Regions from separate parts of the Brevibacillus sp. WF146 genome, predicted to be linked through region 1. Evidence: a T-box and tRNA genes for the amino acid it is inferred to sense, from the RefSeq annotation. Region 1 holds a T-box; the other holds one or more tRNA genes.
What was found. The T-box of region 1 lies ahead of leuS (leucine--tRNA ligase). A T-box ahead of a tRNA ligase gene usually reads a tRNA of that ligase, here a tRNA-Leu.
Positions count from the first base shown of each region.

Region 1 (11,869 bases):
ATGATCTTGCTGACTTGCCCGCAATTGAATGCTATTTGCCTATCGAAGAGAATAAAAATGAGTTATGGGTTCCAGTCGTCAGAAAAGTATGAACCTTATGAAAAGCCGTGGTGCGTGAGGCCCTTGCCGCTACAGATGGAGCGGAGAACCGTCCCATGAATGAGAGGTCAGATCATTCCGCTATCGGGTAGCGATCGTTCAATAAAACGTGGCAGTCTAGAACGTTATTTTTGTTCTCCCTGCCATGTTTTTTATTGATGGAAGCGCAGGCTACAACTTATGATTGCTCCACCCTTTCCGAATCATTTGCACATCCCCGCTGTCTTTTTGTAGCATCCGGGTAGAGAGCCGTTGAAGCCCTCGCGGCATGGCCGGACGAGACGCAAGGGGGGTTTTTTCATGTTGTACGAATGGTGGGAACGATACCGACGCATCGCAATCGCCGCTGCAGTGATCCTGTTTGCGGGAATTAGTGTTTGGCTGTACGGAGAACAGCAGGCCGGGAGCACAGCGGAACTGCCGCTGCGAGAAGTGGCCGCCGCAGCGGAGGACAAGCCGTCTCCCTCTGCCGGGGAAACGCGTCCTTCCGGCGAACCAGACGCGGCTGGGGACGAACGTTCCCTTCAGCAGGATGCGGTAGAGCTTGGGCGGCCGCCCGATACCGGAGCTCCGCCCCTGTTCGTGGACGTCAAAGGAAAGGTAAAGCAGCCCGGCCTGTACCGGTTTGAGGCCGGAGCGCGAGTAGCCGACGCCATTGCCCGGGCGGGGGGAGCCGCGCCGGATGCGGACGTGGAGCGGATCAATCTGGCCGAGCCGCTAACGGACGGCAGCGCCGTCGTGGTGCCGGCCAAAGGCAGCCCTGCCTCTCCCTGCGGCCAGACGGCGGCTCTTTCCGCAATCGCGGGGGCAGGCGCCGGAAGCGTGGGAGCGGGCAGTCCGGGCGGCAGCCTGGCTGCGGGAAGCTCCACCGGCGTTTCCGGCAGCGGGAAGGCCGGCGGCGCACAACCCGTCAATCTGAACACCGCCGGTCTGGAGGAATTGATGACGCTGCCCGGAATCGGCGAAGCGCGGGCCAAGGCGATCCTGGCCTACCGGACGGAAAACGGGGCGTTCCGTTCGCCGGAGGAGCTGAAACGGATCAGCGGCATCGGCGACAAGCTGTACCAACGGCTAAAAGACCTCGTCCGTGTCCGCTAGTGATGGTCATGTTCCGTCTCCTGTGCACATACAATGGGGAGAGAACCAGCGAGGGAGGAATGGACATGGACAGGATCGGGTTTATCGGCACGGGCAGCATGGGCAGCATCCTGATCGAAGCCCTGCTCGCGGCCAAAGCCCTGTCTCCCGGCCAGATCATCGCGAGCAATCGCACCCCCGCCAAAGCGGAATGGTTGGCCGAACGTCACCCCGGTCTGACCGTGGCGGCCAGCAACGCCGACGTGGCCCGCGATGCCCGAATGCTGCTGCTGTGCGTCAAACCGTTCGAATACAGGCAAGCCTTGGCACAGACGCTTCCGGCGCTCACACCGGAACACACCCTGCTTACGATCACCAGCCCCGTCAGTCTGAAGCAGTTGGAAACGCTCGTCCCCTGCGCCGTAGCCAGAGTGGTGCCCAGCATTACGAATGCCGCCGGCAGCGGCGTCAGCCTCTTCGAATTCGGGTCGAGAATCGACAGTGACACGCGGGAACGAATTCTGACCCTCTTCTCCCAGATCAGCCATCCGGTGGAAGTGGCGGAGCCGTTTTTGCGCATCGCGTCCGACATCAGCAGCTGCGGCCCGGCCTTTCTCAGCTATATCCTGAGCCAGATGATCGAGGCCGCCGTCGAGAAAACCGGCATCTCCGCCGAAGCCGCCTCTTATCTGACGTCCCAGATGCTCATCGGAATGGCAGACCTGCTGAAACAGGAGATGTTTACGCTGTCTGCCCTGCAGGAGCGGGTGTGCGTGCCGGGCGGCATCACTGGCGAAGGGCTGATCCCCCTGCGCGAAGCCGTTCCCGGCCTGTTCCAGCAGGTGTTTGAACGGACGCACGCCAAATTTGCCGAAGATCGCGAGTACATGGCCCGCCATCTTGAGGTGCCGCCTGACTGACGCACCAAACCAAAAAGGCGCGTTCCCTGCCGGAACGCGCCTCTTCTGGTAGATGCGTTTGCCTCCTGTATCTTCCGTGCTGCCTATTGTCTTCCGTGCTTCCGCTGTGAAGCATGCAGGAATGGATGCGTACCTGTTACTTGACCACGATGTTGACCAGTTTGCCGGGGACGGCGATCACTTTCACGATCGTTTTGCCGCTGGTCAGTTCCTTGATCGTCTCGTTGCTGACGGCCAGTTCTTCCATCTGCTCTTTGGTCGCGTCGGCCGGGATGCGCAGCTTTTCCCTGTTTTTGCCGTTGATCTGCAGCACGATTTCCACTTCGTCTTCCACCAGCTTGGATTCATCGTACTCCGGCCACGGCTCGTACGCAATCGTATCGGTGTGGCCCAGTTTTTCCCACAGCTCTTCACCGATGTGCGGGCAGATGGGCGACAGCAGCTTGACGAAGCCTTCCATGTATTTCTTCGGCAGCACTTCCGCCCGGTAGGCTTCGTTGACGAAGATCATCAACTGCGAAATGCCCGTGTTGAAGCGGAGCGCCTCGTAGTCTTCGGTCACCTTTTTCACGGTTTGATGGTACACGCGCTCCAGTGCGGCCGATTCGCAGTTCTCCTTGATTTTTTCGTTCAAGCGGCCGTTGTCGTCGACGAACAGGCGCCATACGCGGTCGAGGAAACGTCGCGCCCCGTCAAGCCCTTTGGTGGACCAGGCGATGGAGGCGTCCAGCGGCCCCATGAACATTTCGTACAGGCGGAGCGTGTCGGCGCCGTGGCTCTGCACGATCTCGTCCGGATTGACCACGTTTCCTTTGGACTTGCTCATCTTTTCGTTGTTCTCGCCGAGGATCATGCCCTGGTTGAACAGCTTCTGGAACGGTTCTTTCGTCGGCACGACGCCGATGTCGTACAGGAACTTGTGCCAGAAGCGGGCGTAGAGCAGGTGGAGCACGGCGTGTTCCGCCCCGCCGATGTAGATGTCAACGGGCAGCCATTCCTTCAGTTTTTCCGGGTCGGCCAACTGCTGGTCGTTGTGCGGATCGATATAGCGCAGGTAGTACCAGCAGCTTCCCGCCCATTGCGGCATCGTGTTGGTCTCGCGGCGTCCCTTCAGCCCCGTTTCCTTGTCGACGACGTTGACCCATTCCGTGATGTTGGCGAGCGGCGATTCGCCCGTGCCGGACGGCTTGATTTCCTTCGTCTTCGGTAGGACGACCGGGAGCTCCTCTTCCGGCACCACTTTCATCGTTCCGTCTTCCAGGTGGATGATCGGAATCGGCTCACCCCAGTAGCGCTGACGGCTGAACAGCCAATCGCGCAGGCGGTAGGACACTTTGCGCGCTCCCTTGCCGTTTTCCTCCAGCCATTCGATCATCTTGTTGATCGCCTGCTCCTTGTTCAGCCCGTTCAGGAAGCCGGAATTGACGTGCTCGCCGTCGCCGGTGTAGGCCGCTTTGGTCACGTCTCCGCCGACGATCACTTCCTTGATCGGCAGGCCGTACTTTTGGGCAAATTCGTAGTCGCGCTCATCGTGCGCCGGCACCGCCATGATGGAGCCCGTGCCGTAGCTGATCAGCACGTAGTCGGCGATCCAGATCGGCAGCCGCTCCCCGTTTACCGGATTGATCGCGTACGCGCCGGTAAACACCCCGGTTTTTTCCTTGGCCAGGTCGGTGCGCTCCAGATCGCTCTTCCGTTTGGTCTGCTCCAGGTACGCCTCCACCGCCTGCTGCTGTTCCGGCGTCGTGATAGTTTTCACCAGCTTGTGCTCCGGCGCGAGCACCACATAGGTGGCGCCGAACAGCGTATCCGGGCGGGTGGTAAAGACGGTGACGGTCGCGTCGTGACCCTCGATCCCGAAGACGACCTCCGCCCCTTCCGAGCGGCCGATCCAGTTGCGCTGCATCTCCTTGATGCTCTCCGGCCAATCCAGTTCTTCCAGGTCTTCCAGCAGGCGGTCGGCGTAGGCCGTGATTTTCAGCACCCACTGCTTCATCGGGCGGCGCTCCACCGGGTGGCCGCCGCGCTCGCTCTTCCCGTCGATGACTTCCTCGTTGGCCAGCACGGTTCCCAACGCGGGGCACCAGTTTACCGGCACTTCATCGATGTAGGCCAGCCCGTGTTCGTAGAGCTTCGTAAAGATCCACTGGGTCCATTTGTAATAGTTGGGGTCGGTCGTGTTTACCTCGCGATCCCAGTCGTAGGAAAAGCCCAGGGATTTGATCTGCCGGCGGAAGTTGTCGATGTTGCGCTGCGTAAACTCCGCCGGATCGTTTCCGGTGTCGAGCGCGTACTGTTCGGCCGGCAGGCCAAAGGCGTCCCACCCCATCGGATGGAGCACGTTGTAGCCCTGCATCCGCTTCATCCGGGCCAGGATGTCGGTAGCCGTATAGCCCTCCGGATGGCCGACGTGCAGCCCCGCGCCGGACGGATACGGAAACATGTCGAGCGCGTAAAACTTCTTCTTGCTCTTGTCTTCCAGGGTTTTAAACGTTTTGTTCTTCTCCCAGTATTCCTGCCACTTTTTTTCGATCTCGTGATGATTGTAAACCATTGTGACGCACTCCCATCGTGAAAAGATAACGATAATAAGAAAACCTCCCGCCCCCGGCGCACGGCCGAAAGGGACGAGAGGATTCAGACGCTCCCGCGGTACCACCCTGATTGGCGAACGAATCGTTCACCCGCTTGATGTCCCTATCGCGGACGAGACGCTCCTCCTTACGCAGCCGGCGGAACCAGCCGGCCTTCGGGCGGAGTGCTTCGAGGCGAGTTCGGAAAGTCACGGGTTGACTCGCACCTGCCGTCAACTCTCTGATGCCGTGGTTGCCTTTCGTACTACTCCTCTTCAACGCATTCTCACGTTTGCGGTTGTATTCCGATTATAGACAATCCGTACCAACCGTGTCAACGCTCGGGTCGACGGGCGGCGAAAAACAGCCGTTCGCTGGTTTCGTGCGGCGGAAGGCCGGTGAAATCGGCCGTGATCTCCACCTCGTCAAACCCCGCGTCCGCCAGCCAGCGCATCATCTGAACCGGCTGGTACGCCCGCTGCCAGTGCTCCTCCTCCACCCGCTGGTACAGCCCGTCCGGCTGGCGCAGGAAAAAGGTGAGCTGGTGCTCCACCTCCAGCCGAATCGGGTCGCAGAAACATTGCCAAATGTACGAAACTTCGTCTTCGACCAGCGTAAACGTCTGATTGCCAAACACGTGGAGCATCTTGTAGGGGCTGTGAACGTCGAACAAGAACGTGCCGCCGGGATTCAGATGCTGATAGACACGGGCAAACGTCCGCTTGACGTCTTCCTCTTCCGTCAGATAGCTGAGCGAGTCGCACAGGGAAATGACGGCGTCGGCCGCGGGCAGATCCAGCTCCCGCATGTCCTGCTCCACCCAGGTGACCTGAACCTGCTCCCGCTTCATTTTATCGTAGGCCACCGCCAGCATTTCCGCCGAGAGGTCCACCCCCGTCACCCGGTAACCGCGCTTGGCGAGCGGAATGGCTATGCTGCCCGTTCCACAGCCAAGGTCGATCACCTGCCGGGGTTTTCCCCGTTTTTCCCAGACCCGCTCCAGCCAATCCAGCCATTGATCGTAGGGAGAATCGGCCATCAGCCTATCGTAGACGGCCGCCAAATGCGCGTACGCCATCGCCGTCAGCCCTGCTCTCCAAAGGAGACCGCCGGCGCGTCTCCCCAGAGCCGCTCCAGATTGTAAAACTCCCGTTCTTCGCGGTGGAACACGTGAATGACCACGTCTTCCAGGTCAACCAGTACCCAGCGTCCCTCGTCCGCCCCCTCGATGCCGCGGACGTTGTAGCCGTGTTTGTGCGCCTGATCGCGAATCTCGTTGACAATCGCCTGAACCTGGCGCTCGTTGTTGCCGTGGCAGATCACGAAATAGTCGGCGATCACGGACTGTTTGCTGATGTCCAGAACGATCAGGTTTTCCGCCTTTTTCTCTTCCGCAGCTTTTACCACCAGGCGTGCCAGGTCTTCCACCGTTTTAACCATCAAACTCCTCCTTGTGCATCCCTGCGGGATACGAGATCGTTGTATGCCAAGAGCGTCAACGGATACACCGTTTTCCGCCTGTCGATCAAATGCTGGATCGTGCCCCCGAGCGCGCACGCCAGCGCTTCGTCCAGATCCTGCTCGGCCAGGGCGCGAATCATCTCCACCCCGGGGAAATCCCGGTTCGGTTCTATATAGTCTGCCACACAGACCACCTTTTCTAACAGGCTCATCCCCGGACGGCCGGTCGTGTGGTAGCGGACGGCCTGCAGAATCTCCGGATCGGTCACGCCGAGCTCCGTCTGGATGACGATGGCACCGGCAAACGCGTGCCACAGCTCTTTTTCCCCCTCCAGAAGCTCGCGCGGCATGTCGTGGCGGACGAGGATGTCGCGCATTTGCTCCACCGGCCAGCACTTGCAGTAGTCGTGCAGGTAGCCGGCCAGCTCCGCCTTGTCCGGATCGGCGCCGAAGCGCTCCGCCAGCCGTCTCGCCGACTCCGCCACTCCCAGGATGTGGCGGTACCGCTTGTCATGCATTTGGGCGCGCACCTTCGCGAGCAGCGCCTCCCGATCAATCGCTCCGTTCATATAACCCGTGCTCCTTTATATAACGCTCTACGGCCGGCGGGACCAGGTAGCGGATGCTCCTGCCCGCGGCCGCTTTTTGCCGGATCAGCGAGGACGAGATGTCCCAGGCCGGCATCTCCACGAAGCTGACGTACGCTTCGTGCGCCCGACAGTCCAGCCGTGTCCCCGGCCGCGCCAGCCCGATAAACCGGACCAGCCGGATCAGCTCGGCAAAACGGTACCACTTGGGCAGGAGCTCCACCATGTCGGCCCCGACGATAAACGAAAAGCGGCAGTCCGGATACGCGGACACCAAGTGGCGCATCGTGTCGTAGGTGTAGGACGGCCCCTCCCGCCGCAGTTCCACGTCGGTCACGCGAAACGCCGGATGGTCCGCGACAGCCAGTTCCACCATGCGCAGCCGGTGTTCCGCCGGCGTGATGCCCGATCTCGTCTTGTGCGGCGGGATCCGGGCCGGCATGAACCAGACTTCGTCCAGCCCCATCTGTTCCCGGGCCTGCTCCGCGGCGAGGAGATGGCCGCAGTGAATCGGGTCAAACGTGCCGCCCATGATGCCGATCTGCTTTTCCCGCTGTTCCATGGCTTACGGCAGCTCGATCGTCTTGTTTTCCCGGGACTCCTTGTAAAGCACGACGGTATGGCCGATGAGCTGCACCAGTTCGGCCTCCGCTCCCGCCGCCAGGGCTTCCGCCACCTCGTGTTTGTCATCCAGATTGTTCTGCAGGATGGACACCTTGATCAGTTCCCGCGCTTCCAGCGCCTCTTTGATCTGCGTAATCATGTTGTCGTTGACGCCGCCTTTTCCCACCTGAAAAATCGGGGTGAGATGATGGGCCTGCGCCCGCAAAAAACGCTTCTGCTTGCCGGTGAGCATCGGCTTGCCTCCTTCTCTGACGTCTATCGTCATGAACTAGTCTTCGTAAGCTGCTGCAAAACAATGTCCCGCATCGTCTCGGCGGGCGCCGCCTGCCCCGTCCACAGTTCAAACGCGAGCGCTCCCTGGTTAACGAACATGCCCACGCCGGAATGGACGCGTGCACCGCACGCGCGCGCCTCTTTCAGCAGACGGGTCTCCAGCGGGTTGTAAATCAGATCGCTGACGATCAGACCGGGGTGCAGCCATTCCGCCTGCACCGGCATCTCGTCCACCTGCGGGTGCATGCCGATCGACGTGGTGTTGATCAGCAGCGTGGCGTCGGCAATCGCCGCTTTTCCGTCCGCCGGATCGATCACCGAGGTGGGCACGATCGTTCCCACGTGTTCCGCCAGGAGCGCCGCTCGTTCCCGCGAGCGGTTGATGATCCGGATCTCGCGAACGCCCTGTTCGGCCAGGGTGAAGGCGACGGCGCGGGCCGCTCCCCCGGCCCCCATCATGGTGACAACCTGCTCGCGCAAGTCAATCCCCGTCTCCTCCACCAGGGAACGGACGTAGCCCGTGCCGTCGGTGTTGTAGCCGATCAGGCGGCCGTCCCGGTTGACGACGGTGTTCACCGCGCCGATCCGCTGGGCCAGGGGATCGATCTCGTCCAGCATCGGCATGATCGCCACCTTGTGGGGAATGGTCACGTTGACCCCTTTGATCCCCAGCGCGCGAATGCCGGCCACCGCTTCCTCCAAGCGCTCCGGTTCCACATCAAAAGCGGCGTAGGCAAAATTCAGCCCTTTTTCGGAAAAGGCGGCGTTGTGCATCAGCGGCGATTGCGAATGCGAAACCGGATGGCCCAACAGGCCAACCAACTGTGTTTTGCTCGTGATCATGCGGATCTCCTTCCCCTCTGCTGCTCTTTCTGTAGCATATGACAGGGCAGGCGGCAGGCGAAAAACCACCGCCGCTTCAAATCAGGCCTTTTCTCATCCCGACGCTGACGCCCTTGGGCGCGTGCACGACGACGTGCGCCTCGTGCTTGCCCCGCAGGCTGACCCAGCCCAATCCGGAAATGACGATGTCCGTCGCGCCCGCAGGCGGGATCTTGAACGTATGCTTGACAAAGGGGGGCAGCGCCTGGGCCGCCTCCGCTCCTGTGGGCGGAGCAAGCAGTTCCCCGTGGTGCTTGGCCATGACCTCGTCGGCATTCTCCAGCTTGGTGCGGTGAATGTACAGGTTGTTGGCCACGTAGACGACGAACGGCTGGTGCTGGCCGCGGACAAAATCGATGCGGGCCAGTCCTCCCAAAAACAGCGTCTGTCTGTCGTTCAACTGGTAGACCTTGGGGTTGATCCGCGCCGTGGGCGTAATCCTGCGCAGGTCCTGCGGCGACACCATGTGGCCGATCTGGTCGCGGTTGATGATCCCGGGCGTGTCGTAGATGGAGCGTCCGTCTTCCAGCGGAATTTCGATCTTGTCCAGCGTCGTGCCGGGGAACGGTGACGTGGTGATTTCCAAGTCGGCCGAACCGTAGTCGTGCAGAATGCGGTTGATCAAGGTCGACTTGCCGACGTTGGTGACCCCAACGATGTAGACGTCCCGCCCGCGCCGCAACTCGCCGATCCGCGCCAGGAGCTCGTCGATGTTGACGCCTTTTTGCGCGCTGACCAGGATGACGTCCGCCGGGCGCAGTCCGCGCTCTTTCGCCTCGTGCTGCATCCAGTTGCGGACGCGGTTCAGGTTGATGTTTTTGGGCAGCAGATCCACCTTGTTGCCGACCAGCAAAATGGGGTTCTTGCCGACAAAACGGGGCAAGCCCCTCAGCCACGACCCCTGGAAGTCGAAGATGTCGACCACCATCACCACGAGGCTGTCGGTCGCGCCGATGCCGTGCAGAATCCGCAAGAAGTCGTCGTCCTCCATGCTGACCGGCGCCACTTCATTGTAGTGCTTGATCCGGAAACAGCGCTGGCAGATGACGGTTTCCCGGGCGAGGGCCGACGCCGGCGCGTACCCCGGCCGTTTCGGGTCCTCCGTCTGAATGGCCACGCCGCAGCCTGCGCACGTCCCCGGCGTTTGTTCGTTCACGATTTTGTCTTCCACGTAATCATTCCTTTCCTGCGCATCCAGTATAACGCCACCCGTTCCATCCGGCGGTTGATCCGCGTCCAAAACCCGTCCGTCTCGGCAACGGGGACGACTAGGATGGTATGAAAACCGAGCCGGTTGCCTCCCAGCACGTCGGTAAACAACTGGTCGCCGATCACAACCGTCTCCGCGATCGTCACGTTCATGTCCCGGACCGCCTGCAAAAAGGCGCGGCGGGACGGCTTGCGCGCCGCGCAGATGAACCGGACCCCCAACGGGGCGCAGAAGCGGTCCACCCTGTCCTGATTGTTGTTGGACACGACCGTCACCTGGATGCCTGCCTCATTCAGCCGTTTCAGCCAGGCTTCCACCTCGGGGGTGGCGTGCGGCCTGTCCCACTCCACCAGGGTGTTGTCCAGGTCGGTAATGACCGCGCGTATGTGTCTTTTCCGCAGTTGATCTATGTCAATATGATGGATGGACTCCACAAACTGGTCCGGCATCAGCTTCTCCAGAAACACGGGGCACCTCCAACACGGCCTGACGAGAACCGCGATTTCGGCACCTACTATACCACACTCCGCCACCGGCTTGCAAAAGTTTCAATCCGCGTCCGAAAACAATCTGCGAGGCAGCGCGGCGTCACCGCCCGAGACGGTGAATTCCCGATTCCGCTTCTACCGCTTCCTCCATGCTCTTCCATGAAAACAGCGTCAACTGCTCGTACCGCTGTTCCGCCGGCGGCGCAAAGTTGGAGAAGCCGACGCCGACGAGGCGCACCCCCGGGGAGTAGTCGAACGCGTCCAGCAGCTCTTCCAGCAGTTCGGCCCAGTTTGCGCCGGGGGCGGCCTTGCGCTGTTTGGTCCTGAGGGTGAAGTCGGCGTATTTGATTTTCAGCGTCAGGGTTTGCGGGACGACTCCCTCCCGCCTCACATCCTGCTCCGCCTCCGCCAGCAGAGCAGCGGCCACGGGAGCGACCGCCTCGCGGTCGTGCAGGTCAAACGGCAGCGTTGTCTCGCGGCTCAGCGATTTGGGAGCCCGCTCCGTCACGATCTCCCGGTCGTCCACGCCCCGGGCCCGGTAGTACAGCGCCTGCCCGAACTTGCCGAACAACTGCACCACTTCGTCCAGGGAAAGCCGCCAAAAGTCTTCCACGGTGTGAATGCCCTTTCTCGCCAGCAGCTCCTGCGATTTTTTGCCCACTCCGTGCAGCGTCCCGACGGGCAGCGGCCGCAGCACCTCCAGCGCCTGATCCGGCCGGATGACGACAAAGGCGTCCGGCTTTTTCAAATCGCTGGCGATCTTGGCGAGGGACATGTTGTAGGAGAGGCCGACGCTGCAGGTCAACCCGGTTTCACTCTGAATCCGCCGCTTGATCTCCCGGGCGACGGGAACGGCGTTGTCGTAGCCGGAGACGTCCAGGTACGCCTCATCCAGTCCCACGGTTTGATAGCGATCCGTATAGGCGGCAAACACCTCGCGGATCTCCGCCGATTTTTCCGCGTAGCGCTCGTAGCGAACCGGCAGAAACACGCCGTGCGGACATTTTTTGCGGGCCAGCGCCATCGGCATCGCGGACCGCACCCCGTATTTTCGCGCTTCGTAGCTGCAGGTGGACACCACGCCGCGGTTTCCCGTGCCGCCGACGATCACCGGCCGGCCGCGCAGTTCCGGGTGGTCCAACTGTTCCACACTGGCAAAAAACGCGTCAATGTCCAGGTGCAGGATCTTCTTCACGGGAGATACCACCAAACATACATTCTCATACCGCTATTATCGTCCTTTTTCCAGCCGGATGCAAGATACAGCCGCCTGCCGCGGACGGATGCCGACGCTGTGCGAGCCGCCTTTTCCGCCGCCGCTTTGACGAAAAAACCGCCCTTCCCGAGAGAAGAGCGGTTTGCGTTTTTGTTTTTCTATCTTCCGCAATGCCTGCAGCGGCTGACGCCTTACCGGGCCAGCGCCTTCACCTGACGCGCCTTGTTGACGAACGCTTCCGCCAGCTTCAGCATCGTGTCGTCGTGCGCCCACATGCGCTCCGGATGCCACTGCACGCCCACGTGCAGCCCGTCGAGGCTTTCAATCGCCTCAATCACCCCGTCAGCGGCCACCCCTGTCACCTTGAACCCGGGGGCCACGTCTTTCACCGCCTGATGATGCGACGTATTGACGAGGATTTCCGTCTTGCCCAATGCTTCCGCCACAAACCCCGGCTGA
Region 1 is NZ_CP109943.1:3,177,969-3,189,837, forward strand. It holds gene A6764_RS15840 (AraC family transcriptional regulator) at 1-92, shown strand, start outside; gene A6764_RS15845 (helix-hairpin-helix domain-containing protein) at 400-1,197, shown strand; gene comER (late competence protein ComER) at 1,263-2,096, shown strand; gene leuS (leucine--tRNA ligase) at 2,233-4,650, opposite strand; T-box leader at 4,717-4,957, opposite strand; gene A6764_RS15860 (class I SAM-dependent DNA methyltransferase) at 5,004-5,747, opposite strand; gene rsfS (ribosome silencing factor) at 5,753-6,109, opposite strand; gene yqeK (bis(5'-nucleosyl)-tetraphosphatase (symmetrical) YqeK) at 6,109-6,699, opposite strand; gene A6764_RS15875 (nicotinate-nucleotide adenylyltransferase) at 6,683-7,279, opposite strand; gene yhbY (ribosome assembly RNA-binding protein YhbY) at 7,283-7,573, opposite strand; gene A6764_RS15885 (shikimate dehydrogenase) at 7,603-8,457, opposite strand; gene yqeH (ribosome biogenesis GTPase YqeH) at 8,534-9,652, opposite strand; gene A6764_RS15895 (YqeG family HAD IIIA-type phosphatase) at 9,649-10,173, opposite strand; gene A6764_RS15900 (DNA polymerase IV) at 10,295-11,389, opposite strand; gene A6764_RS15905 (gamma-glutamyl-gamma-aminobutyrate hydrolase family protein) at 11,602-11,869, opposite strand, start outside.

Region 2 (11,869 bases), 800 kb from region 1:
ACTTGCTGCTTAAGTGATTCGTTTGTCGGTCTGGTTTTCGCTCGATTTTCCATAGGGTTATATATTCGATAGGACATCCGCCAACCCTGTCGGTAAATACGACGAAACAAGAAAAACAATTGTTGCTAAATCACGGTTTCGGCTAGGACTTTCCGCCTGCCGCTGGCTGAGCGCAAGTCCGTCCAAAAGCCAGCGAAGCTCTCGGCTGGAGACCGTCACCGTACCCTCTTTGCCGGTCGGCCACTGAAACCTGCCGCGTTCCAGTCGGCGATAAAAGAGCCAAAAGCCATTATGATCCCAGTACAAAATCTTGAGCTTATTCCGCGCACGGTTGCAGAACACAAAGAGATAGGGAGAGAATGGGTCGAGGCCGAAGCCCTGTTGAACGAGTGCGGCCAGTCCGTCGATGGATTTGCGTAAATCAGTTGATCCGCAAGCCAAATAAACACGCTGGGCGCCGGATAGCGTCAACATGATGACTTCAGCGCATGAACGACTTCACGCAGCAGTTTCGGGTTGAAGCCAGGGTGAAGCTCGATGCTGACTTGGCCAATGCGAACGACAAGCAATGGCGCAGAAAGAGGAGCACCTGTTTGGTCGGTTACGGAAAGCGGCACAAAACGTGCAGCAGGAGCCGACCCTGTGGATGCAGGCGATGATTTGCCAATTTTCGATTTGTAGAGCCAATATTTCATTTGGCTGATTGAACATTGATTTGCAGCGCACCAAGCAGAAATTGTAAGGCCGCTTGCCCGAAAATCCGTGATACGCGCAAGCACTCGTGGCGGCGTTGTTCTTTGGCATTCATGAGGTAACCTCCCGGATTAGGATGCCCTCATGATCTCACAGGTTTTTGGGATGTTGAAGGTGGGTAGGATTTGACGCTTACGTAAAAACGATGCGCATTTTGCCTCTCTTTCCGATTTCCACTATTCAATCCGATAGAGATGGCGCCTTGTTCTTTTGCCCATTTTTCCGCTTCATTTACCAGCATTTTACCTATACCCTGGTTTCTGATTTTTGAGTCAACAACTAAAGCGACGATTCGAACATAGCTTCCGTTATGTTCGTAAAAATAACCTACACACAGTCCACAACTTTTCCTTCATACTCAGCGACCATAGTATAGTAACGTGGATCTGCGCTAATATTTTTGTAGCGTGCTCCATGTCTTTAGCCGTAGTAGGATATCCCAACTGCCCCATCAACTCAGCCATTTCAACGATATCTCTCATTTCTGCCTGTCTTACCCGCTAATTTTACAAATCATGTGACAAGTGAAACATTTTATTCACTTTGTCGTCTAATATACTGACTGCTAATAACATCCAAAATAATTTTGTGAAGGGATTGATATTCATGAAGAAGACCTTAATTTTTCTAGGATTCACATTTGCATTTCTTGCCGGAAATTTGGTATCCCCTCTGTTTAATGAGAAGGTAGCTAATGCAAACCAAAAGGAATTCCAAATTGTTGGTCAGCCAAGCCCTTTTAACATGTTTCAAGATCCAGAAAAACCAGACCACCCCAAAATCATTGTCGATAAAAGAACTAAAGTTCAATACATGCAATCAACTTCGGGAGATATTACATTAATCGTCGACCAAACTGGAAAACCGCTACTGTATACCGGAAAACTATATTAAGCTTTTTGGCTAAGTCCTCGTTTGCATTGAGGACTTTTTCTTTTTACCGGTGTGTTTCGTGTGCTACCTTGTCCTTGATCGCGGCCCCTCCCAGAGTCAGTCGGTACTGCCCCCGTGTATCAGGTTTCTTTTTGACCAATCCCTCGCGCATTAGGGCCTTGAGAGGAAGATTGGTAAGATGCCGTGTGGTATCCTATCTTGTTTGCGATCTGCGCCGGCGTCTGCCACCCGTCGGTTTTTATCTCAATGATGGAAATGAGCTGGTGCATGGGCCATTTAAAGGACTCCCTGCATGTGTGCGTATCCCTTTCGGAAAAGGAGTATGTGGCACCGCAGCAAGTAAACGGGAAACCATTCGAGTAGATGATGTTAACTTATTTCCTGGTCATATTGCTTGTGATGCCGCATCTCAGATCAAGTCCGTATTTGTGTGTAAATTCCCCTCGGTAGAGAAATAAATTAGCCAATGCGAGTCACTTTAGACACCGCTTTTGTTGCCTGAGTTTCTCGCCATTCCAAATACTCTGCCATATCGAGATACTTTTTGCCACTTGCCCATTTTTCGTCTATCTCCATAAGCAAAGCTCCGATTAGGCGAATAACCGATTCACGGTTAGGAAAAATGCGAATGACACGTTCTCGTCGTCGAATTTCTTCGTTGAGTCGCTCCATGCCATTTGTTGTCCGAAGTCGTTTACGGTACTTTTCGGGCAGCAGAAGAATGGCTGTGGCATCATCAAAACCATTCTCCAAAACCGAAATCGCCTTTGTAGCTTTGGCCTCGTATATTTCCACCGTTTGTTGCAACAACAACCGTGCCGTTTCAAGATCAGGGGCATCCAAAATCGCACGAACACGGGGATACAACTCCTCCTGCAGCTGCTTGGGGGTGGCGTCAAGAATATTTCGCATAAAATGAGTCTGACACCGTTGCCACGTCACCCCTTGAAAATGAGTACGAATGGCTCGTACGAGCCCACCATGTTGATCGGACACAATCAGTTCTACGCCTCGCAAGCCTCGATCTTTCAGCCAGCTAAAAAACTCACTCCAACTGGCCTCTGATTCACTATCTCCAAGCATCAGTCCAAGGACTTCTCGGTAGCCTTCCTTATTCACCCCGTAGGCCAACATCACGCCACGAGAGCGTACACGCCCCTCTTCACGCACCTTTAAAACGAGGGCATCTACAATGAGAAATGGATAGAAGCTCTCTCGTAGATTTCGGTTGTTCCAAGCCGTTACAATCGGATCCAGGCGTTTACACAGGTCGGAAACAGTAGACTTAGAGAATTCGGTTCCACACAGTTCCTCCGTGATTTGGGCAACTTTTCGAGTTGATACCCCATTCACCACCATTTCCATGAGAGCTAAAACCAAGGCTTGTTCACTTCGCTGATAGCGGGCAAACATTTCTGTCGAGAACTTTCCGTTTCGAATTCGTGGCACCCGAAGGGTGACCGTTCCCACACGCGTGGTCAATTGATGAGGATATGTACCGTTTCGATAACCTTGACGTTCATCTGTACGTTCGTACGGTTCCGCAGAAAGCTGTTCCGTAGCCTGGGCCTGCAATACCTGATTCAATACCGATTCCAGCAGCTTGGCCACCCCCGAATCCTGCGAATTTCCGAGAAATAGTTGCTGCAAAAGCTGCGAATCTACAGTAATCTGGTAATGAGCCATTTTCAAAATCCCCTCTCCTGGAATGTTGTCTGGACAACTTCATTCTAACCGAGGGTTTTTTGAAATGGCTCTCTTATTTTAAAGAGACTCCGTTTTTACACAATTATATGGACTCAACTGCATCTCAATCAGAAATCGTATTGGCGATTATAAAAAACGATGAGTTAATTGGGTGTTGTGTTAAATTTGTATTGAGCCATCAATAACTTAATCTGGGTGACAAGGATGTTTAACAAGATAAGAAATGATCTGATTTACTACCAAAAAGCTCATCAAAAGGGTCTGTCAATGATTTTGTGTAAACTCCAATAGCCGTTACAGATAGCCAGAAGCACCGTTGGCATGTACGAGATCGATACGAAAAAAGTAAGTAAAGAGGTGGCGGCAGCACTCGAAAAATATGACCCGAAGAAATCCGTCCCCAATTCGTCCCCAACGAGTCATTTTTGACATCACACACTCACCGTGAAAATAAGAAAAAGCCTTGATTTCTCAAGGCTTTTCGTATGGAGCGGGTGATGGGAATCGAACCCACGCCGCCAGCTTGGGAAGCTGGAGTTCTACCATTGAACTACACCCGCATCGGCGAGAGGATTGGGCTGGGAAGATGGTGCCGGTGAAGGGACTTGAACCCCCACTCCATTGCTGGAAACGGATTTTGAGTCCGTCGCGTCTGCCATTCCGCCACACCGGCACGTCTGTATATTGTTATAGCAGATTGGTGAGAAATCGTCAATGGTGGGGAGAGACGGATTCGAACCGCCGAACCCAGAGGGAGCAGATTTACAGTCTGCCGCGTTTAGCCACTTCGCTATCTCCCCGTATGAATGCCCGTGGTGCCGGCGATAGGAATCGAACCCACAACCCCCTGATTACAAGTCAGGTGCTCTACCAATTGAGCTACACCGGCAGGTAAGCGCCCTCTCCCATTTCCCATTTTTATCCTCAGTGAAAAAGGAGGAGACGCTTTTAAATCTATCATATTAAACTATCGCATGTCAATAGAAAATTTCCGAGAAAATTTCACTTCCCCTGTTCTTCGAGAATGCGTCTCGCCCACTCGTGAAAAACCGGCAGCGCCTGCTCCACGTCGGGGAACACCTGCTCCGCTTCGCATACGAAGTCGGGAAAATCGGTGATGCGGTTCTTGCGGATGCGGACGCCGTCCGATTCGCACTTGATCTCCAGAAAGTGCGGGACCGGCTCGTCCACGCCCCATTGATTCTCCACGAACTCATAGGTACGTACCCATTCCAGAATGCGAATTTCCCCTGGTTTCAGGCGGAGCACTTGTTCCAGGGACATAATCGTCTCATTTCCGTAGTAATGCATGATCGTCATCCCTTCTGCTGCACCTCCGGTCGTGTTTCGCGTTTCGCGCCTGGCCGGAGGATTTCAGTACGGCCGCTACACTGTCGGGGCAGCGTTTTCCTGTTGAGGTCAGCGCGCCGGCGTGCCCTTTCATTGCCGCAAAGAAAGACGGGATCGCCGCGTCTCCCGTCCCGTTTGCTCTCCCATCGCAAGAACCCCTCTGTCGCTCTATTGTCCCCAGATGAACGACCGGGGCTTGGGGGAAGTTGTTCTTTGCTGCATCGGGCAGCCGGCACGCAAATCAGATACGTTCCGATACCGGACTTGCAAGAGAAAGAGAACCTCCCCACGTTGCGGCCGGAAGCCCATCTTTCACCTAGATCGAGGAAAGCAGTTCTTTCAGTTCTTTGACAATCACCGCCTGGTACCCCGTTCCCTCGCCGTACTTCTCCAGCATCTCCGCGCGGGCAATCTTGATTTTTTCCTCGTAATCCGGCGCGCTGCGGTCCGGGTTTTGCTGTTTGAAGGCAACCATTACGGCTTGGACGTGCTGCGGGCGCGGTCCCCATTTCCCCAGCACATGGCCGCCCGTGTCGGCAAAGATGGCGATGGGAATCGCTCTGCCGCCCATGGTGAGAAACTGGTCCATCAGATCGAGATGTTCTTCCATCACCAGTACTTCCACAGGCATTTCCGTCTCTTCCAACGCGCGGAACAAGACGGGCACATTGCGCACGACGTCTCCGCACCAATCGGCGGCCAAAATCAGACAGCGCAGGTCGTCACGGTGGCGCAGCGAGGCGAAAAACTGCCGCTCCTCTTCACTCGGCCAGGAAAATGCCTGATACCACCCGGCAAAGGCTTCCTTGTTTTTGCTCATGGTGTCCATGAACGCCTGGGGCTTCAATCCGCTTCCAAACTTGTGGGCCACATTGACCGTCATGGTTTCCCCTCCTCGATTTCCACTGTACCGTTCTAGCTTTCCACACGGCCGAACGAAAATCCTCTTTCTCCCCGCACGCAGCGAAGATCCCCGCGGCTTTTGCGGCCAGGAAAGCTCTCATCTCCCCAAAACAAGTCCTGCCCCGGCCTGCAGAGCCAGCGCAGGGACCATCGCTCTCCGTCTGCAACTGTTCGCCCCCGATTGCATCGGCCTTTCGCCTGCGCGGATGGCGGCACCGGCACCAGGGCTCGTCCCGTGCGAGGTTTTCCTGCCGTCGCCTTCATTCCAGACCATCCCCCAAAAAAACAAACAGCGCGGGATAGCGCTGTCGTTTCCATCAAGACCGGGGAGCCGTAAGAATGCAGGGCACACCGCAGCCGATCGCCCCCGGGCGCGACATCTTGTCGACGTACGCCATCCCTCGAGCGCACGGCTGCTTGCACACTTTACAGGTCTCGGACGTGACGATTTTCAGATTCAACTGGTTGGGATGCTGCCGGGATTCCCGATTCGTCTTTGCCTTTTTCGGTTTTGCCATCCGTTCTCCCCCCTCCGTCCCTGGATCGATTTATTGTATGAAGGAGAACAACCCTGTTCTTTAGGCAAGGACACAAAACGGAGAGACCCGCCGGAAATTGGGCCGGGAGCGGAAAAGATGCGCCCGGTTTCGGTTCGCCCGGAGCGGAATAGATGCGGCACGGTTTTGGTTCGCCCGGTGTCTCGCCATGACGGTGTCGGCACAAAACAGCCGGCGCGCAGCAAGCGCCTCCGGCCGTTCGTCATGACCCCGGTCCGCTGTGGATTACCTCCTCACCGGTACGGCTGGCCGGTGAGAAACCCCCACAGCCGCTTCAGAATCCACCACGGTCCGATCAGCAGAAAGACGGGATTTTTCAGAAAGGAGGGAGGATTCCCCTCTACGTAGTGACCGACAAATTGGAAGATCCACCCGACGATGAACAGGCCGAGCGCCCACTTCCAGCTCCAGAAAAAGAGCGGCAGGGAAATGACGATCATGGGAATGCCGAACGCGTGGGTCAGCTTGTTGACGGGATGCTGGTGGTCGCGCTTGTACCGTTCCAAAAAGGACACCTTTTCCTCCATGTGAAAGACCTCCTTTTTTTCAATATTCTAACACTTTGGGGTGCTGCCTTGGAAGCCGTTCACTGCCGTATTTTCGCTGCTTTCCCACGACGGATCGCCCATTCGTCTCCCCATCTGGGCCTCATGACCGGATGGACGATTCTTTGGTAACGGGAAAGACGGCCGGGTGGAACCATACGGTCGCTCGTGAACGGAGGACTTGCGCATCATATTGGCCGTCATAGGCCGCTTTTCATTGGGGATCGCGGTAAAGGATGGTATAATGAGGAAGCGTGTGCTGTCAGAGAAAAACCGTGATGTTACAGGTGGGAGAGCGATGGATCGGACCAGAACGGAACGGGTCAAGGCCGAACAGAGGAAAAAACGGCGCAGACGCTTGTACATGACGCTCAACGGCGTCATGCTCGGCGTGCTGTTCCTTCTGTTCTTCGGGTTGTATCGGATGGAGAATCCGCACAGGGAGACTCCCCAACAGAGCGGAAGCGGTCAATCGGAACAAGCCGGCGAGGCACCGGCAGGCATCGACAGCGGCGGCGAGCCGACCGTCACGCTCAGCTTTGCGGGAGACACCATGATGTCCGGCCACGTGGAAACGAGGTTGAGGGAGAACGGCTTCGATTTTCCGTTTGTGCACGTAACATCGCTGTTTCAGCAGGATGATTTTACCGTCGCCAATTTGGAAACACCCGTGACCACGCGCGGTACGCCCGCTGCCAAGACCTTTGTGTACAAGTCGCCGCCGGAAGCGGTTCCGGCGATGAAAGCGGCCGGGATTGACCTGGTCAACCTGGCGAACAACCATTCCATGGACCAGGGCGTACAAGGCCTGCTTGACACGTTTCGCGTACTGGATGAAAACGGGATCGCCTATGTCGGCGCCGGCGCAGATGCAGCCCGCGCGTACGCTCCGGTGTTTGTCGAACGAAACGGCATCACCATCGCGTTCTTCGGCTTCAGCCGGGTTGTTCCGGAAGTCAGTTGGTACGCCGGCAAAAACAAGCCGGGGCTCGCCGTCTCGTACGACCCGACCCGCGCTGTGGAAGCGATTCGCACGGCACGACCCGAGGCCGACCTCGTCGTCGTGATCGCTCATTGGGGCAAGGAGAAAGTGGATGTCCCCGTCGATCACCAAAAGGAGCTGGCCCGCGCCTACATCGACGCCGGCGCCGATCTTGTCGTCGGCGGTCATCCGCACGTACTGCAGGGGTTCGAATCGTACCGCGACAAGTGGATCGCGTACAGTTTGGGCAATTTCATTTTTACGCGTGCCGCGGAGCCGAAAACCTGGGAGACCATGGTGCTGCAGGCGACGTGCACGAAACAGGGAGCCTGCACCCTGAAGATGCTGCCGTACCACGCGGAGTTGGGTCAGGCGGTGCCGATGAACGAGGCGGACGGCGCCCACCTGCTCAAGCGGATCGAATCCATCTCGACCCATGTCAGGATCGACCCGGACGGCAGCGTGCACGACGGGACTGCCCAGACGGCGCAATGAACACGCGGCAGGAAACACCCCGCCCGCACGCAACCCTCTCCGGAACGCAAGCATCCCCGAATCGTGCAGCGGGTTTCCGGCATCCGCTCGGTCTTTCCCCACCGGACACAAGCCAAGGCGCATTCGGGGCGGCCCCGTTTACGCCCCGCGCCGACGTATGACCGCAAAAAAGGAGCCGGGAATCCAGGCTCCTTTTCATGTACGTATCGAAGCACCTTTCATTCATGCAGGGGACGCCATCTCCATTCGTTTCTGGCTGCCCGTTTCCCCATCCACTCGTAAACCAAATACCCCAACACGTTACAGAAGGCAAAGACAAGGATCCACCCCATGTGCAACCGGCCATGATGATACGCATTGATCGATGCCCAAATCGTGAACAATGTCGCGTAAATCGCAGCACCTACAAAGAACACAAAGGGGATCACCGGAAAAATCCGCTTTGATTCCATATGCACGTACCAGTCGGCACCGCCAATATCATACCCCAGGTCCATCAGCATCCAATCAGGCGCCGATACCGATTTTTCGTACTGGTAGGCGGGTATCGCTTCATTTCGATGGTAGGAGTGGATGCCCGTTTCGTTTTCCCTTTTCACATCATCCATGTGATAGATTTGAACGTGGACAATCTGTTCTTTCTCATGTACCAAGGTTTTTATGTCCTGTTTCATGTCGTCGGAAATCGCCTCTTTCTTTCCTAACATTCCGACTATTTGTTCCGCGACAGCGAGGTTTTCCTTCCGATGTCCGTCGTCAACTGCCCATTACACTCCACATGCAATGGAAGTAAGGACAAAGATGGTGACTGCGATCGAAAGCACCCGTTTTGCAAATATTTTCTGTGTGGTAAACAATTGGCCAACTACACCACGCCTTTCTTTCTCCCCGCCAAACGGTCAATGGCAATCGCAATGGCTTCCTGCTCTGATTTTCCCTCTCGTTTTAATTCGTCAAACGCTTCCAACAAATGACTTTTCATTTCATCCTTTAATTCTTGTATTTCCTGTTCATTCCTCCCTACATGTTGATACACCGAATCGACAAATGCTTCAATTTGCTTCATGTGGTTTCTCCCCCTCCCAAAAACGAATCCATCATGGTTTTCACAAACTGCCACTCCGCACGTTTTTCTTCGAACGCCTCTTTCCCAAGCGACGTAAGGGTATAATATTTTCGTCTTCCGCCTGGACCTTGCTCGTCTCCCCAGTACGATTCAATCCATTTATGTTTTTCCAGCCGCTTCAACGACAGATACAGTGTTCCCTCCTTTATCTCGAATTGTCCGCCGCTTTTTTTCCGAACGCATTTCGCCTGTTCGGGAATCGTGACGGCTCCGGCACTCCGATTTGTCGAATGAATCGGAATGTTTTACAATCTGGTTAGCCGACACCATGAAAGGAACCCGACCGTCACATTGGCCAACCGGCACCTTCAGGGAGGATGCGCGATGACTTCACCTTTTCTTTCCTACACCATTACCGGGGAACCGTTCCGCCTGTTTTCCGTTCCCCATCTGGCCGCACTGGGACTCTTGTGCTGTGCCGCGCTGATCCTGTACCTTTTCCGAGCCAAATGGAGGAAACGCGTGGCGAACCGCGTTCTCCGTTTGTCGCTCGCGGCCCTTCTCCTGGCGACGGAACTTTCCTTTCAGTGGTGGCACGTGCTGACCGGGAGCTGGTCGGCTGCCTATACCCTGCCGCTGCAGTTGTGCAGCGTGTCGCTCTTGCTGTCGGTGCTGATGCTCGTGAGAAAGAGTTACCGGCTGTACGAAGTCACCTATTTCACGGGGCTGGGCGGAGCCGGGCAGGCGCTTCTTACTCCCGACCTGTTTTATCCCTTTCCCCATTTTCGCTTTTTCCACTTTTTTATCGCCCATGCGGCCATCATCCTGGCGTGTCTTCACATGACCTGGGTGGAACAGTATCGGCCCACCCACCGCTCCCTGTGGAAAGCGATGGGCTTTCTCAACCTGCTCCTGCCCGTCGTTGTGGTGGTCAACCATGTGACGGGAGGCAACTACATGTTTCTCTCCCAAAAACCGGCCAACCCCAGCCTGCTTGACTATTTGGGACCGTATCCGTGGTACATCCTCTCGCTTGAAGCGGTGGCTCTCGTGTTGTTTTACCTTTTTTACCTCCCGTTCCCCCTGGGCAGACGGGTAAAACCATCCGCCGCTGCCGGGCTGACCGACTGAACAAAAGCGCCGCGTACCGCCCCGACGTGATACCCCCATCGGCTCCACACGTATCACCAGGTTCAGCCTTTCAAATGGAAGGAGGAGCGGCTGTGAATGGCTGCTCCGGCAGGACCGGGTGGCCCAAAAGAAAAACCGCCGCGATGTGCAGCGGTCAGGGCTTCTCGGCCAGCAGTTTGCGTACTTCCTGCTCCAGAACGGACGCGTCGATCATGCCGATGATGGTTTTTCGGACGATTCCCTGCCGATCGATCAGATACGTGGTGGGAAACGCCTGAATCCGGTAACGGTTGGCGACTTCGCCGGTCATGTCCATCGGCACGGGAAACGGCAGCTCGTACGTCTGCACAAAGGTTTTCGCGCCGTCCGCGCTGTCGTCACTGGTCACGTTGATGGCGTACAGATCCACCTGCTGTCCGAATTTCTGGTAGAACTTGCGCAGTTCCGGGGCTTCCATCCGGCACGGACCGCACCAGGAGGCCCAGAAATTCAGGATGAGCGGCTTGCTGCGCTTGCCGTTGAGCTGGTACGTCTGCTTGTCCATCCCGGTCAGGGTGAAATGGGGGGCTTCGTAACCCTCTACCGGCTTTTGTTCCGCTTTCGGTTCCGCCATGACCGTCGGGCTTTGTCCCGTTTGCGGCCAGACGACCAGTCCGACAGAGAGGGCTACAAACATTGCGAGCAGCAGTCTTTTCATCTCTTCACCTCGTTTAGAATCCGGTAAAGCCTCCGTACAGTTGAATCAGGACGCGGGTGATTTCCGTCAGCTTATCGGTATACAACAAGATGCCGAACAGGACCATGACTGCACCGCCCAGTTTCATCAGCCGGTCCGAGTACTTGACAATCGCTCCGACCTTGCTGATGAAAAACGTCATGAGGAAGAACGGGATGGCAAACCCCAGGGTGTAGGCCAGCGTGTAGGTCAGCGCACGGGTCGGATCGGTCACGCCCAGCACGATGATGCCGGAGAGGATCGGACCTACACACGGCGTCCACCCCGCCGCATAGGTGATGCCGACCAGTATGGACCCAGTATACCCCAACGGGCGGGATTTTAAATCAACCTTCCACGTCCGCATCATCCAGTCCATTTGGAACACACCGAGCAGGATCAGGCCGATCACCGCCAGGAGAATGCCGCCCAGTTGGCGGATCAGGTCTTTTTTCTCGGCGAACAGACTGCCCAGCCAGGACGTGGACAGTCCCAGCGCGACAAAGACGATGGAAAAACCGAGAATGAAAAACAAGGTATGCAGCAAAGCCTGCCGTTGAAAGACCGCCCTCCCCTTCTTCACCTCGTCCATGGTGATGCCGGTCACATAGGACAAAAACGAAGGGTAGAGCGGCAGACAGCACGGGGAAATGAAGGAAAGAAAACCCGCGCCAAAGGCCAGCAGTACGGAAAGATTTCCACTCATAAATACCTCCGAGGGCAGCGTTTTGTACTATTGTAACGGAAGCGGTCCTTGTCCCAAAAGTGGCT
Region 2 is NZ_CP109943.1:2,381,013-2,392,881, reverse strand. It holds partial or broken gene tnpC (IS66 family transposase) at 1-53, opposite strand, end outside; gene tnpB (IS66 family insertion sequence element accessory protein TnpB) at 58-474, opposite strand; gene tnpA (IS66 family insertion sequence element accessory protein TnpA) at 468-737, opposite strand; gene A6764_RS11865 (GNAT family N-acetyltransferase) at 836-1,045, opposite strand; gene A6764_RS11860 (DUF6440 family protein) at 1,360-1,647, shown strand; partial or broken gene A6764_RS11855 (GAF domain-containing protein) at 1,878-2,072, shown strand; gene A6764_RS11850 (IS256 family transposase) at 2,107-3,333, opposite strand; tRNA gene A6764_RS11845 (tRNA-Gly) at 3,841-3,914, opposite strand; tRNA gene A6764_RS11840 (tRNA-Leu) at 3,942-4,027, opposite strand; tRNA gene A6764_RS11835 (tRNA-Tyr) at 4,070-4,154, opposite strand; tRNA gene A6764_RS11830 (tRNA-Thr) at 4,168-4,243, opposite strand; gene A6764_RS11825 (hypothetical protein) at 4,357-4,665, opposite strand; gene A6764_RS11820 (thioredoxin family protein) at 5,021-5,587, opposite strand; gene A6764_RS11815 (hypothetical protein) at 5,925-6,125, opposite strand; gene A6764_RS11810 (Mpo1-like protein) at 6,398-6,691, opposite strand; gene A6764_RS11805 (CapA family protein) at 7,008-8,186, shown strand; gene A6764_RS11800 (hypothetical protein) at 8,405-8,860, opposite strand; gene A6764_RS11795 (permease prefix domain 1-containing protein) at 9,052-9,252, opposite strand; partial or broken gene A6764_RS11790 (PadR family transcriptional regulator) at 9,249-9,506, opposite strand; gene A6764_RS11785 (YwaF family protein) at 9,637-10,383, shown strand; gene A6764_RS11780 (TlpA family protein disulfide reductase) at 10,538-11,080, opposite strand; gene A6764_RS11775 (cytochrome c biogenesis CcdA family protein) at 11,094-11,804, opposite strand.
Region 2: it has a tRNA-Leu gene. The T-box ahead of leuS (leucine--tRNA ligase) is inferred to sense a tRNA for this amino acid. The anticodon was not compared.